One region of the Vibrio coralinecrosis genome, then DNA from elsewhere that is predicted to be linked to it. Evidence: predicted binding sites of a transcription regulator. Region 1 holds the regulator's gene; each other region holds the start of a gene.
What was found. Region 1 encodes PurR, which represses purine synthesis genes. Its sites were predicted from a motif close to TNANGNAAACGTTTNCNTNA; they were not measured.

Region 1 (4,278 bases):
TCCTGAGGCTTAGGTTGGAGAGCTAGGTCAAGAGAACTGCATACTTCTTTGATTGATTTATTCCGTTGCAATCCCATCCAAATGACGAGCCAGACGGCTTGTTGCGCTGGTAAGCGTCGCCTTCTAATGCTTGCTTTAGACGTATCAAGCAAAGCTTGTTCTATCCATTCAAGCTGAATGGCATTAACTACAGACTCATAGTTTTTACCATCCTCGATAGTCTCATGTGCCAAAAGCAGCTCTTGAGCAAACATAAAAAATCCCCACTAACTTTGTTAGTGGGGATTATCATACGATCTCAGGATCGTTCAAGTCTCTAAAACGATCGGCATTAAACCTATTCGGTTGGCTTTTAAACAATTAGCGACTTAACTATTGAGTTTATTGACTAACTCCTGACGGCGCTCAGGAGGAATGACTGACCAATGTTTGCCATTGATAGCCCCTTCTAGAGCCCAGAGCAGTTCGAGTGAAACATCCGCTGAGTGGGTTGCCTGAATAGCTTTAAACGCTTCTACAGAGCCCGCTTCCTCTAGATTTTCCACGCTCTCGATTCCTGCTTTCTTGAGCATTCGCTCGGTTGCAAGGCGGAGGTTAGGTAAGTCCTTGAGGCGATTTGGTCGAGTCTTCGCTTGCGATGTTTTTTCTTTTTTGGCAATGGCCAACGCACTTTGTGCCAACGCAAGGGCACGAGTATGGCAAGAAGCTACATCATCCGTTAAAGCAAAATATTTGGTAACGACGGGAAAGCCTCGTTTTTTATAAACGTAGGGTTCTAAGCCTTCAGATTTGAATTGATTAGCCAGCTTGTCGTCGGCGCGGATATGGAGTTTATCGTTAACTACCAATGCGAACATTGTGTCGTCTGCGAAGATTCCGAATCCACCGAACATCGAACGTGACTTTATACGACCAAGCTGATCAAAAAGTCGCATCGAGTCTTTAAGTATTGGTTTATCCATGCTGTGTTATCTCGGTGTATATTATTATACGCCACCAAATTCAGGTCCGAGAGATTAGCAAAATAATGCAGATAAAGTGTCAGTAAGGTGTCATACCGAAATAAAATTCACTCGCTAATCCCTGAGTTCTAGAAAGATTATAGAGTGTTGTTTTAAACGATACGGATCGTTTGCATCTTTGCCCATCGGCAACCCCGCTACCTTTCAGTCTCCTGAGTCAGGCCGGAAGCTTTGCGTCCCACTCTTTCGAAGTGGTTTGCCCTGTTCGTGGCATTAGTCGAACATTTTAAGGATAAATAAAATTTGAGGTAAGTATCACATCTTGATTGATCAAATGTGATCTTGGTTCAAGTAAATTGCTTTAAAATGATATGTCCGACCAATAGATTGAGCTATCAGTCGGATGACAGCTAATGCTATTTGTTTAAGTTGTATACGGTATCGCGCACAACGATCTCAGGGTGCATTTCGAATACACGCTTCTCGTGTTCTTTGTCTTTGATGCGCTCAAGTAAAATTTCAAACGCATTTTTACCAACGCGACGTTTAGGTTGGTGGACTGTGGTTAGTGGTGGTGAGAAGTACTCGGCAAGTTCAATATTGTCGTATCCAATCACAGAAATATCTTCAGGAACACGAATACCTTTTTGCTGAAGTCGACTCATTAAACCTAATGCCATGGTATCGTTGAAACAAAATACGGCAGTTGGCTTGTTGTCCATAGCGACAATTTTATCGGCAGCCAATACAGCGGTATCACACTCGAAGTTACCTTCAAGAATCCAGTTTTCGTTGACAGAGAGGTTGGCTTCATCCATCGCTCGTCGGAAACCTTGGATGCGCTCTTGGCATGCAGCTTTTTCGAAGTGACCACTGAGACAAGCGATATCTTTGTGGCCATTGTCTATCAGATATTTAGTCGCTAGGTAGCCACCTTCTTCTGAATTGTCGATGATTTTATCGGCTTGAGAGCTTTCAGGTCCCCAATCCATGACCACTTTTGGAATATCCTTATGGCGGTCTAGCATCTCACTTAATTCTTCTGTGAGGTCAGAACACATAACGAGGATGCCATCTACGCGCTTTTCCGCTAGCATACGGATATAGTCACGCTGTTTCTCGTAAATGCCACCAGTATTACACAGGATCAATGTGTAGCCCTGACGGTAACAGTAGCTTTCTACGCCGTCGATGACTTCAGAAAAGAATAGGTTGGTCGATTGGGTAACAAGCATACCGATAGTTCGAGTGCTGTTACATTTTAAGCTTCGTGCGACCGCGCTTGGTGCATAATTCAATTCGGCAACGGCTTCCATGACTTTTTCTTGTGTTGCTTCAGCAACAAAGCGCGTCTTATTGATCACGTGAGAAACTGTTGTAGTTGACACGCCAGCTAGGCGTGCCACATCTTTAATAGTGGCCATAAGGTTCTGTCCTGTCGATGACTGCCAGGAAGTATATTCAGAGTGTAGAATAATTCGGCAGAAAGTATCAGAAACACAAAAACCGCTTTATTCAGCGGTTTGTCTCTAGTTCGTTCATTTTTATCGTTTGCGGTCACGATTCTAGACCGCAAACAGAAGAAGAGCAAATAAAAAACGAAGGTGTGATAAGTTTTAAATCACAGATCAACAATAAGGTTATTCACCTTTAAGATAGGTGCAATCAAGTTCAAGAAACGCAATCAGTAATGAAGCTGTTGCCGCGTAAAACCCAAATTCATCTAAAGCTTGGCACTTTCTAGTGAATTGTGGAAGCCAACTTAAAAGATGTTTATGAATAAACTGTTCCTGTTCGATAAAAGCATCTTCCATGTGGCGTTCTTGTTCTAACTCGTTGGAGCGGATAATCAAGTTTCCTAAAAAGTCGAGCTCAATCGCGAGGTGATCCGCAGGTTCATTCAGCGCTTTATCAACTTCAATGCCGTGTTTGGCCATTAGCTGTTCCATGTCTGTTGCAGGCTGATCATTGAGAAGCCCAGATTTGCCTATGTACACGGAAGCGTAGGGTAGCGCTGAGTCTTTGTCTGACTTTAGAAACAAATCGCAGAAGTCAGCGGCCAGTTCGAGCTGGGCATCTTCGCGATCGATAAGACGATTGAGTGCATCGACTAATTTGTTTATGGCTGACTTCAGATGAGGGTTTTCTCCCAGCCCAGTCAGAAAGGAACGGATTTCTTCTGAGTGATACTGCTGGAGGTTTTCCTCTGTTAACTCCTTGGCAAACAGGCTGGATAACCACCAGTAGATTTCAGCACGTTTTTCGTTGAATGCTTTGATTTCTTGCATTGGTTAAGACTCCTGGAAATTCTATTTATCAGTTTAACGAATAAAAATGAATAGCGGTAATGGCGGTTGTTTCAGATTGAGTGCAAAAATGGAAAGTTATTAATGGCCTAAGCGAGGTTTGTTTTGAATCAATAAAACATCGCCTTTCTGGTTTGAAAGCGGTCAAAAGCTAGAAATGTGACTGATTATGAATAGAATGAATGAGAGACAATTTCAAAATGTAATTAAGTGGTGTAAATGAGCTATCACGTATTAGTTGTAGAGGATGATGCCGCCACTCGCAGTAAACTGGTTGGTTACTTTCAGAATGAAGGTTACCAAGTGAGTGAAGCGGAAAGTGGAGAGCAAATGCGCGATACACTGCAAAATCATGCGGTTGATTTGGTGATGCTTGACATTAACCTACCTGGTGAAGATGGGCTAATGCTCACTCGTGAGCTTCGCAGTCAGTCTGATATTGGTATTATCCTCGTTACAGGACGTACGGATAGCATTGATAAAATTGTTGGTCTTGAGATGGGGGCCGATGATTACGTCACTAAACCGTTTGAACTTCGAGAGCTGCTTGTTCGGGTTAAAAATCTCCTTTGGCGTATATCGGCAGTACGAAGTGCTGATGAGCTGAGTGAGCAGAAAAAAGATGATGGCAATATTGTACGTTTTGCGGAGTGGACCTTTGATGTGCAGCGTCGAGCATTGAGTAAAAATGGTGAGCCAGTGAAGCTGACTAAAGCAGAATATGAATTGCTAGTTGCTTTGTCATCATACCCAAATCAAGTCCTGAGCCGAGAACGTATCTTGAATATGATTAGCCATCGAGTTGATGCGCCGAATGATCGCACCATTGATGTTCTAATAAGACGTATGCGCGCTAAGATGGAATTTGACCCCAAGAACCCGCAGATTTTTGTCACGGTACATGGCGAAGGGTACATGTTTGCAGGTGATTGACCTAAACAGATAAGCAAAAAAATACCGAGGCATGCCTCGGTATTTTTCATTTGATTAAACGTTACTGTCGGAAGCGT
Region 2 (4,278 bases), 1.4 Mb from region 1:
TGCGGTCACCGATAGTAATAAGGAATGTTTTTTCTGCAACCGTTGGAAGGCGTAGAACGCGATCCACGGCTTCGTTCAGCTCGATGCCGTCACGGTTAACCGCCGGGTTGTTTGCTTTTAGCGTTTTCGCATCACGGTGCATCTTAGGCGTCTTACCAAGAAGCACATCCATTGGCATGTCAATTGGCGTGTTGTCGAAGTGTGAATCTTCAAGTTTCAGTTCACGCTCTTCTGTTGCCACACCTACGACTGCGTATGGTGCACGTTCACGCTTACAGATCGCATCGAATACTTCCATGTTCTCTGGCGCAACTGCCATTACGTAACGCTCTTGAGATTCGTTACACCAGATCTCAAGTGGGCTCATGCCCGGCTCGTCGTTTGGTACGTCACGCAGTTGGAAGATACCACCACGCTCGCCATCGTCTACAAGCTCAGGAAGTGCGTTAGAGATACCGCCCGCACCTACATCGTGGATGAATGCGATTGGGTTCTGTTCACCAAGCTGCCAACAACGGTCGATCACTTCCTGACAGCGACGCTCCATCTCTGGGTTTTCACGCTGTACTGAAGCGAAATCTAGGTCTTCAGCTGATTGACCAGATGCCATTGAAGAAGCAGCACCACCGCCAAGACCGATGTTCATTGCAGGACCGCCAAGAACGATTAGGCTTGCACCGACTGGGATCTCTTTCTTCTGTACGTGCTCGTCACGGATGTTACCCATACCACCAGCAATCATGATTGGTTTGTGGTAACCACGAACCTCTTCACCAGCGTGAGAGTTCACTTTTTCTTCGTAAGTACGGAAGTAACCTAGTAGGTTAGGACGACCAAATTCGTTGTTAAACGCCGCGCCACCCAATGGGCCTTCTAGCATGATATCTAGTGCGTTAACAATGCGGCCAGGCTTACCGAAGTCTGTTTCCCATGGCTGTTCAAAACCAGGAATACGTAGGTTAGAAGTCGTAAATCCAACAAGACCGGCTTTTGGCTTACCGCCAATACCTGTTGCGCCTTCGTCGCGGATTTCACCACCAGAACCTGTAGATGCGCCCGGCCATGGAGAAATAGCCGTTGGGTGGTTGTGCGTTTCCACCTTCATTAGAATATGGGCTTTCTCTTGGTTGTAACCGTACTGGCGAGTTTCTGGATTCGGGAAGAAACGACCAACCTCTGAACCGACCATTACTGCTGCGTTATCTTTGTAAGCGGACAGCACGTTATCTGGTGTCGTTTCGAATGTGTTTTTGATCATCTTGAACAGAGACTTCTCTTGCTTAATGCCGTCGATAGTCCAGTCTGCGTTGAAGATCTTGTGACGACAGTGCTCTGAGTTCGCCTGGGCGAACATCATTAGCTCGATGTCTGTTGGGTTACGATCGAGCTTATTTACGAACGCATCGTAAAGGTATTCAATTTCATCGTCTGCAAGTGCAAGACCTAGGGTAACGTTTGCGTTTTCAAGCGCAGCACGACCACCAGAAAGTAGGTCAACGTCAGCTACAGGTGCTGGCTCTGCCACTTGGAAAAGTGCATTCGCTGAGTCAAAGTCAGCAAAAACCACTTCCATCATGCGATCGTGGATAATTGCTTTTAGCTCAACCAATTGAAGCTCAGTTAGCTCTGCAGATGTTTCAACGTAGTACGCTGTACCACGCTCAAGACGAACCACCTTGTCCAGACCACAGTTATTTGCGATGTCTGTCGATTTTGATGACCAAGGAGAGATAGTGCCTGGACGAGGCGTAACTAGAAGCAGCAGACCAGTTGGCTCATGCTCTTCAATAGTTGGACCGTAAGTCAGTAACTTTTCTAACTTCTCAACTTCAGATGCGTCTAGATCTGCCGTTAGATCAGCAAAGTGGGTAAATTCAGCGTAAATACCTGTTACTGGCAAGCTCAATTCACGACAAAGCTCTAGAAGCTTGTTAACACGAAATTCAGATAGAGCTGGGGAGCCACGAAAAATTCTCATGTACTTAGGTCTCTTATGCAATTGGTTAAGGTCTACTGACCTGAGGTGATATTGGAATAAATTCAGTGGGTTAGGCTGTTTTACTTCGAAGCTATTCCCTAGAATTCTAAAACCTATGCCGATTCCACCTCTCCTTTGCGGGCGCATTATAAAGGATTTATTTTTGTGATGTAACACCAAAAGCAACCGTTTGCGTCATTTTTTTCATCAAATTTGAATTACCGCAAAAATCCTAATTTTAAATCTTTAACCCGAACTCACTCTGATTGTCTTGCCTTGTTATGACACTTTGATATAAATGCCCTACTGGAAGTATGAGAATGATGTGAATGAAGAAGCATTACTTGAACTGTTGGACATCAATTAGCGCCTTGCTGTTTGCTGTATTGATGTTATCCGGCTGTCAAATTGAATCAGAGCCTAAAAGTGATTTAGACCAAATACGCGAGCGTGGCGTATTGCGTGTCGGCACCTTGAACAATCAGTTGTCTTACTATATTGGTCCCGATGGCCCTGCGGGATTGGATTATGAACTGGCTCGTGAGTTTGCCAATGAGCTAGGCGTACAACTGGAAATGAAGCCGGCCTACCGAATCTCATCGCTCTACCCTGCACTGGCCAAAGGCGAAATTGATATTATTGCTGCTGGCTTAACTCAATCTGCTGAGCGTATGGAGCGATTCCGTCCCGGCCCTGCTTATTATTATGTCAGCCAACAAGTGGTCTACAAAAAGGGCCAATGGCGACCACGTAATTTAGAACAGCTTCTCAGTAAACAACCTGATCAAATTGAAGGGGAAGATGATCAACCTACCCTAAAAATCGTTAGTGATTCACATGTGAAGCAGACTCTGAACGCCATAAAGCAAGAAGCCTATCCTGACTTTGCATTTGAAATAGATCCTGAAGCGGAGGTAAGCGATCTCCTTAAACAGGTATCTGATGGTGATCTGATGTTCACTATCGCCGATTCCGTCGAAGTATCCCTATCGCAGCGAATCTACCCTGATATTGCATTAGCCTTTGAACTCACAGAAGATCAACCCATCTCTTGGTTTGTTCGCCGTTCAGAAGATGAAAGCTTATATGCATTGATGATTGAATTCTTTGGTTACACCAAACAATCAGGCCATCTCGCCTCACTTGAAGAAAAATATATTGGTCATATCGGCAGCTTTGATTATGTTGACACACGCGCATTTATCCGTGCCCTTGACTCCAAACTGCCTAAATGGTCACCGTTATTTAAAAAATATTCTGAAGAGTTTGACTGGCGTTTAGTGGCTGCGTTGGCTTATCAAGAGTCACACTGGAATCCCCGAGCTAAGTCCCCAACGGGTGTTCGTGGCATGATGATGCTGACATTACCCACCGCTAAAAGCGTCGGGGTCACAAACCGACTTGACCCTAAGCAATCAGTACGAGGAGGCGTAGACTACTTGCGTCGTATGGTTTCTCGTATACCCGATTCTGTCGATGACCATGAAAAAATCTGGTTTGCTCTCGCTTCTTACAATGTTGGCTACGGTCATATGATGGACGCAAGGAGACTAACCAAAAGACAAGGGGGCAATCCGGATTCATGGGCCGATGTAAAAGATCGCTTGCCATTACTACGCCAGAAAAAATACTACAGCCAGACTCGATATGGCTACGCTCGCGGTGATGAAGCAAGAAACTACGTCGAGAACATTCGCCGTTATTACCAAAGTATTATCGGTCATGTGGAGCAACAAACGGCAGATAATAGCGACATCAGTATAGACGACCTTGCCGTCATCGAAGTGCCGGAAAGTTCAGTCTCTTCAGCTTCAGCCAGCTCAGCGGCAGCACCAACAAATCAAGAGTAAAAGCCAGCTTTCAAGTGTACTATCGCTGTTTAGTGATTATGCACTTGAATTCTTGCGTGCTTACCCACACATAGTCTCGTAAGCTAGCGATCTTGCAAACATTATTAAAACAGTAACAATTGGCTGGTAAAAGACGAGTTACTCAAGGTAATCAGTACCTTCGAATAAGAAAGCCATAATTCAGATATAACTCATAGTAGGAGGTTGTTTTATGAGTAGACGTAAAATGCGGTCAAAACGCCTTAATAAAACGGTGGCAGCAAACCGCCGTAAGAGAATGCTCAGTAACAATAAGAAGAAAGTAATTGCTCGTCATCGAGCCTTCATGCAGCTAATTTGCGCATAATCCTAGCAAGCACCTAGACACAGGTGTTTGCTAGAGTCTTATCCTTCATTCAAAACGCTTTGCCTGTTTCTGCGCTTTGTTCTCTTTACGACGACGCTTAAAGA
Region 3 (4,278 bases), 1.2 Mb from region 1:
CGTGAAGGCGAGCTACAACTTCGCCACGGCAAGCACGGCCCGTTTTTGGGCTGTAATCAGTATCCAACCTGCGACTTTATCCAACCTTTATATCAGAATGACGGCCATATCATTAAAGAGCTGGGCGTCCCCTGTCCTGAGTGCTCGAATGAATTGGTGCTCCGCCAAGGGCGTTACGGTATGTTTATTGGTTGCAGTCATTATCCGCACTGTGACCATATCGAGTCGCTTGAGCAACCGACTGAACAAGAGGTTCAGGCAGAACATGCGTGCCCGGAGTGTGGTAAAGGTCATTTAGTCGAGAGGAAGAACCGTTTTGGCAAAGCCTTCTTTGCCTGCGATAACTACCCAAAATGCAAGTTTGCGGTCAATCAGCCGCCAGTTAAGGGTAAGTGCGAAAAGTGTGGTTTTCCTTTATTGATCGAGAAGAAGTTCGCTAGTGGGATGAAACATCAGTGCGCTGACCGAAAATGTCATCATACCCAGAGTGAACAATAAAAACGGCGCTGAAACAGCGCCATTTTTGTTTTTATTAATTTTGCGATGACTAGTGCTTAATGTGACGCGCGATCTCATGAACCGCCGCGAAAGCATTCGCGTCTAAGACTTCTGCCAGAGCAGATAATTGACGTTGCAGTTCACCACTGTAATCACCACACACGTTAATGTGGCCCATCTTGCGTCCTGCGCGCTTTTCTTTCCCATACCAATGAACGTGACATCCAGGCATAGCGAGCACGCTTTCTGGCAGGGTATCTTCACCGAGGATATTGATCATCGACGTTTCGCGGATCAGCTTGGTGCTACCCAGTGGCATACCACACACTGCTCGTAAGTGATTCTCAAACTGACAGGTTTCTGCACCTTGTTGTGTCCAGTGGCCAGAGTTGTGGACACGAGGTGCAATTTCGTTGACCAGTAAGGTGCCATTCAAATCAAAGAACTCAAGGGCTAGCACGCCCACATAGTTGAGCTCGTTAGCAACCGCAGTGAACATCTCTTGTGCCTGTTGTTGCAACTCAGTATCGGCAATGGCTGTTGAGACGCTCAGTACCCCGTTGGTGTGGACGTTTTCTGCAAGTGGGTAGACCGCGACTTCACCACCTTGACTGCGTGCACCGACAAGCGACACTTCACGTTGAAAAGGAACAAACTCCTCCGCAACAATTGCTTGTGTTTCGGTGGCGCCAATACACGTTTCCATCTCAGCCCATATTGCGTCTATCTGAGCAGGGTTTTTGAGTCGCCACTGGCCTTTGCCGTCATAACCACCTAACGCACTCTTTAGTACCATTGGGATACCGACATGCTCAATAGCGTGAGCAAAGTCTTCGCGTGTCTGGATCACATGGTATTTGGCGTTGTGGACCTTAGCCCTGTCCAGCAATGCTTTTTCGATTCGTCGGTCACCGCCAGCTTTGATGGCGTCGGCAGAGGGGAAGAGCTTTCCGCTTGCTTGGCAAACATCAAGAATATCATGTGGGATATGCTCGAACTCGGCGGTAATTACATCTGCTTGCTCAATCGCATTGTCCAACCCTTTGCCCAGTAGCGACTGAGTCAGCGGATGGACGATATTTTCGTTCGCAACATCATACGCAATAATATCGATGTTCAGAGGAGCGCCAGCCAGTGACATCATGCGTGCCAGCTGTCCCGCTCCAAGCACTAACACTTGCATGGGATTAGTCCTCTGCCGGGTTTGGGTTCGCTAACACGGTTTCAGTTTGCTGGTTGCGAAATGCTTCAACTTTCTCCATCACGGCATCATCATGTGTGCCGATGATCTGAGCCGCGAGAATGCCCGCATTCGCCGCACCTGCTTCGCCAATGGCCAATGTGCCTACCGCGATACCTTTTGGCATTTGAACAATTGATAGTAGCGAGTCCATCCCTTTTAATGCACGCGATTGAACAGGGACACCGAGAACAGGTAAGCTAGTGAAAGCGGCCGCCATGCCTGGTAAATGAGCAGCGCCACCAGCACCGGCAATGATGACTTTCAGGCCGCGCTCTTTAGCGCTGTTGGCATAATCAGCAAGAAGCTGCGGAGTACGGTGAGCTGACACCACTTTTGTTTCATATTCGACGCCAAACTGATCCAGCATTTCTGCTGCTAGTTTCATGGTTGGCCAGTCAGATTTAGAACCCATGATGATACCGACTTTCATCTTAAACTCCTTTAATGCAACTCTATTGATGAGCAGATAAATTTGAGCGCATTATACGGGGATTTTACTCTCAAGCAAACGTTTGCGCGAAGTTTAAATCCAGATTGACACAATTTATAAATAAATAGCTTTAGTCACTACCAATGATTGTTTGTAAACTTAGTGATTAGACAGTACATCAGACAGGAAAGAATCAGTGGATAATTTTGAGCAGGCTCTATTGGCTCTGAAAAACGGTGAAGTGATTGCGTACCCGACGGAGGGTGTGTTCGGTGTTGGTTGCGATCCTGACAACTCTGAAGCGATTCAGAAACTATTAGAACTGAAACAAAGGCCAGTGGAAAAAGGTCTGATCCTGATCGCTGCTAGCTATGAACAATTGCTGCCATACATTGACGAGTCTCAGCTGACGGATGAGCAGCTACAGAAAGTCCATCAGACTTGGCCTGGCCCTGTTACTTGGATCATGCCGTGCAGCGATAAAGTGTCGGATTGGGTTTCAGGCCAGTTTGACTCGATTGCGGTGCGTGTGACCGATCATCCTTTGGTACAAAAGATGTGTAATGCGCTTGGAAAGCCGTTAACCTCTACCAGCGCAAATTTGACCGGTGAACCCCCTTGTATGACAACCGCAGAAGTGGAGCAACAACTCGGTGATCGCTTAGTTGCAATTCTGGCGGGAGAAACGGGTGGGCGAGACAAGCCAAGTGAAATTCGCGACGCAAAAACATCCAAGGTATTAAGACAGGGTTAACCCTGCAAAGGAAGTAGAAACATGTCAGCCATCGACAAGCAAGCAGTTAAACAGTTCCTGATGGAGCTACAGGATTCCATTTGTCAGCAACTTGAACAGGCCGACGGCCATGCTGAGTTTATAGAAGATGCGTGGAGTCGTGAGCCTGGTGAACGTTTAGGTGGTGGTGGCCGCACTCGAGTGATGAAAGAGGGGGCTGTATTTGAGCAAGGTGGTGTGAACTTTTCGCACGTACAGGGAAAGGAAATGCCAGCGTCGGCTACGGCACATCGCCCTGAACTTGCAGGCCGTCGATTTGAAGCGATGGGCGTGTCTTTGGTCATGCACCCGAAAAACCCTTATATCCCCACATCCCACGCCAATGTGCGTTTCTTTATTGCTGAGAAAGATGGTGAAGCGCCTATCTGGTGGTTTGGTGGTGGCTTTGACCTGACACCTTTCTATCCGTTTGAAGAAGATGCCCAATATTGGCATAACACTGCCAAAGAGGTGTGTGCACCGTTTGGGAGTGAAGTGTATCGAGAGCATAAAGAGTGGTGTGACAAATATTTCTACCTACCTCATCGTGATGAAACACGTGGTGTTGGTGGTTTGTTCTTTGACGATTTGAATCATTGGGAGTTCGATAAGTGTTTTGATTACATCAAAGCCGTTGGTGAAGGGTATTGCCAAGCCTACCTACCAATTGTCGAGCGCCGCAAAGCAACCGAATACGGTGAGCGAGAGCGTCAGTTCCAGCTCTATCGTCGTGGCCGCTATGTTGAGTTTAACTTGGTTTATGACCGCGGAACGCTGTTTGGCCTGCAAAGTGGTGGGCGTACAGAGTCGATTCTGATGTCGATGCCACCACTGGCACGATGGGAATACAGTTACCAAGTGGAGCCGGGAACCCATGAAGCAGAGTTGTATCAGGACTACTTGAAGCCTCGCGATTGGTAACACTTTCTTCCTTATAGGGTTAATGATAGGGTCATTGGTTTGCAATGGCCCTTTTTGTTTTGAGTAGGTAAGGATATGACCCAGCAGATAGATCGTTATGCCGTTTTCGGAAACCCGATAAGCCAAAGTAAGTCTCCCTTTATACATACGCTGTTCGCTCGTCAAACCAATCAGTCACTGACGTATACCGCTGAACTGGCTCCTGTGGATGGATTTGTTGCGGCGGCTGAAACTTTTTTTGCTCAAAACGGAAAAGGATGCAATGTCACTGTGCCATTCAAGGAAGATGCTTACCGACTGGCGACACGTTTAACAGAGCGGGCTCAGTTGGCGGGTGCCGTCAATACACTGAAAAAGATCGATGATGGTGAGATCTTGGGTGATAACACCGATGGTGAAGGTCTGGTACAGGAC

Region 2: a site for PurR is predicted at 2,157-2,176, ahead of purL (phosphoribosylformylglycinamidine synthase). Genes of this name have one in related genera too.
Region 3: a site for PurR is predicted at 2,242-2,261, ahead of purE (5-(carboxyamino)imidazole ribonucleotide mutase). Genes of this name have one in related genera too.

What each region holds. Positions count from the first base shown of each region.
Region 1 covers NZ_CP024627.1:2,167,928-2,172,205, reverse strand. The annotation lists gene CTT30_RS10105 (IS4 family transposase) at 1-254, opposite strand, end outside; gene CTT30_RS10100 (TfoX/Sxy family DNA transformation protein) at 369-962, opposite strand; cyclic di-GMP riboswitch class I at 1,147-1,233, opposite strand; gene purR (HTH-type transcriptional repressor PurR) at 1,379-2,386, opposite strand; gene torD (molecular chaperone TorD) at 2,603-3,250, opposite strand; gene torR (two-component system response regulator TorR) at 3,488-4,201, shown strand; gene elyC (envelope biogenesis factor ElyC) at 4,256-4,278, opposite strand, start outside.
Region 2 covers NZ_CP024627.1:764,159-768,436, reverse strand. The annotation lists gene purL (phosphoribosylformylglycinamidine synthase) at 1-1,978, opposite strand, end outside; gene mltF (membrane-bound lytic murein transglycosylase MltF) at 2,308-3,828, shown strand; gene CTT30_RS03470 (hypothetical protein) at 4,040-4,174, shown strand; gene tadA (tRNA adenosine(34) deaminase TadA) at 4,220-4,278, opposite strand, start outside.
Region 3 covers NZ_CP024627.1:68,512-72,789, forward strand. The annotation lists gene CTT30_RS00285 (DNA topoisomerase family protein) at 1-498, shown strand, start outside; gene CTT30_RS00290 (5-(carboxyamino)imidazole ribonucleotide synthase) at 548-1,681, opposite strand; gene purE (5-(carboxyamino)imidazole ribonucleotide mutase) at 1,686-2,171, opposite strand; gene tsaC (L-threonylcarbamoyladenylate synthase type 1 TsaC) at 2,368-2,925, shown strand; gene hemF (oxygen-dependent coproporphyrinogen oxidase) at 2,947-3,864, shown strand; gene aroE (shikimate dehydrogenase) at 3,940-4,278, shown strand, end outside.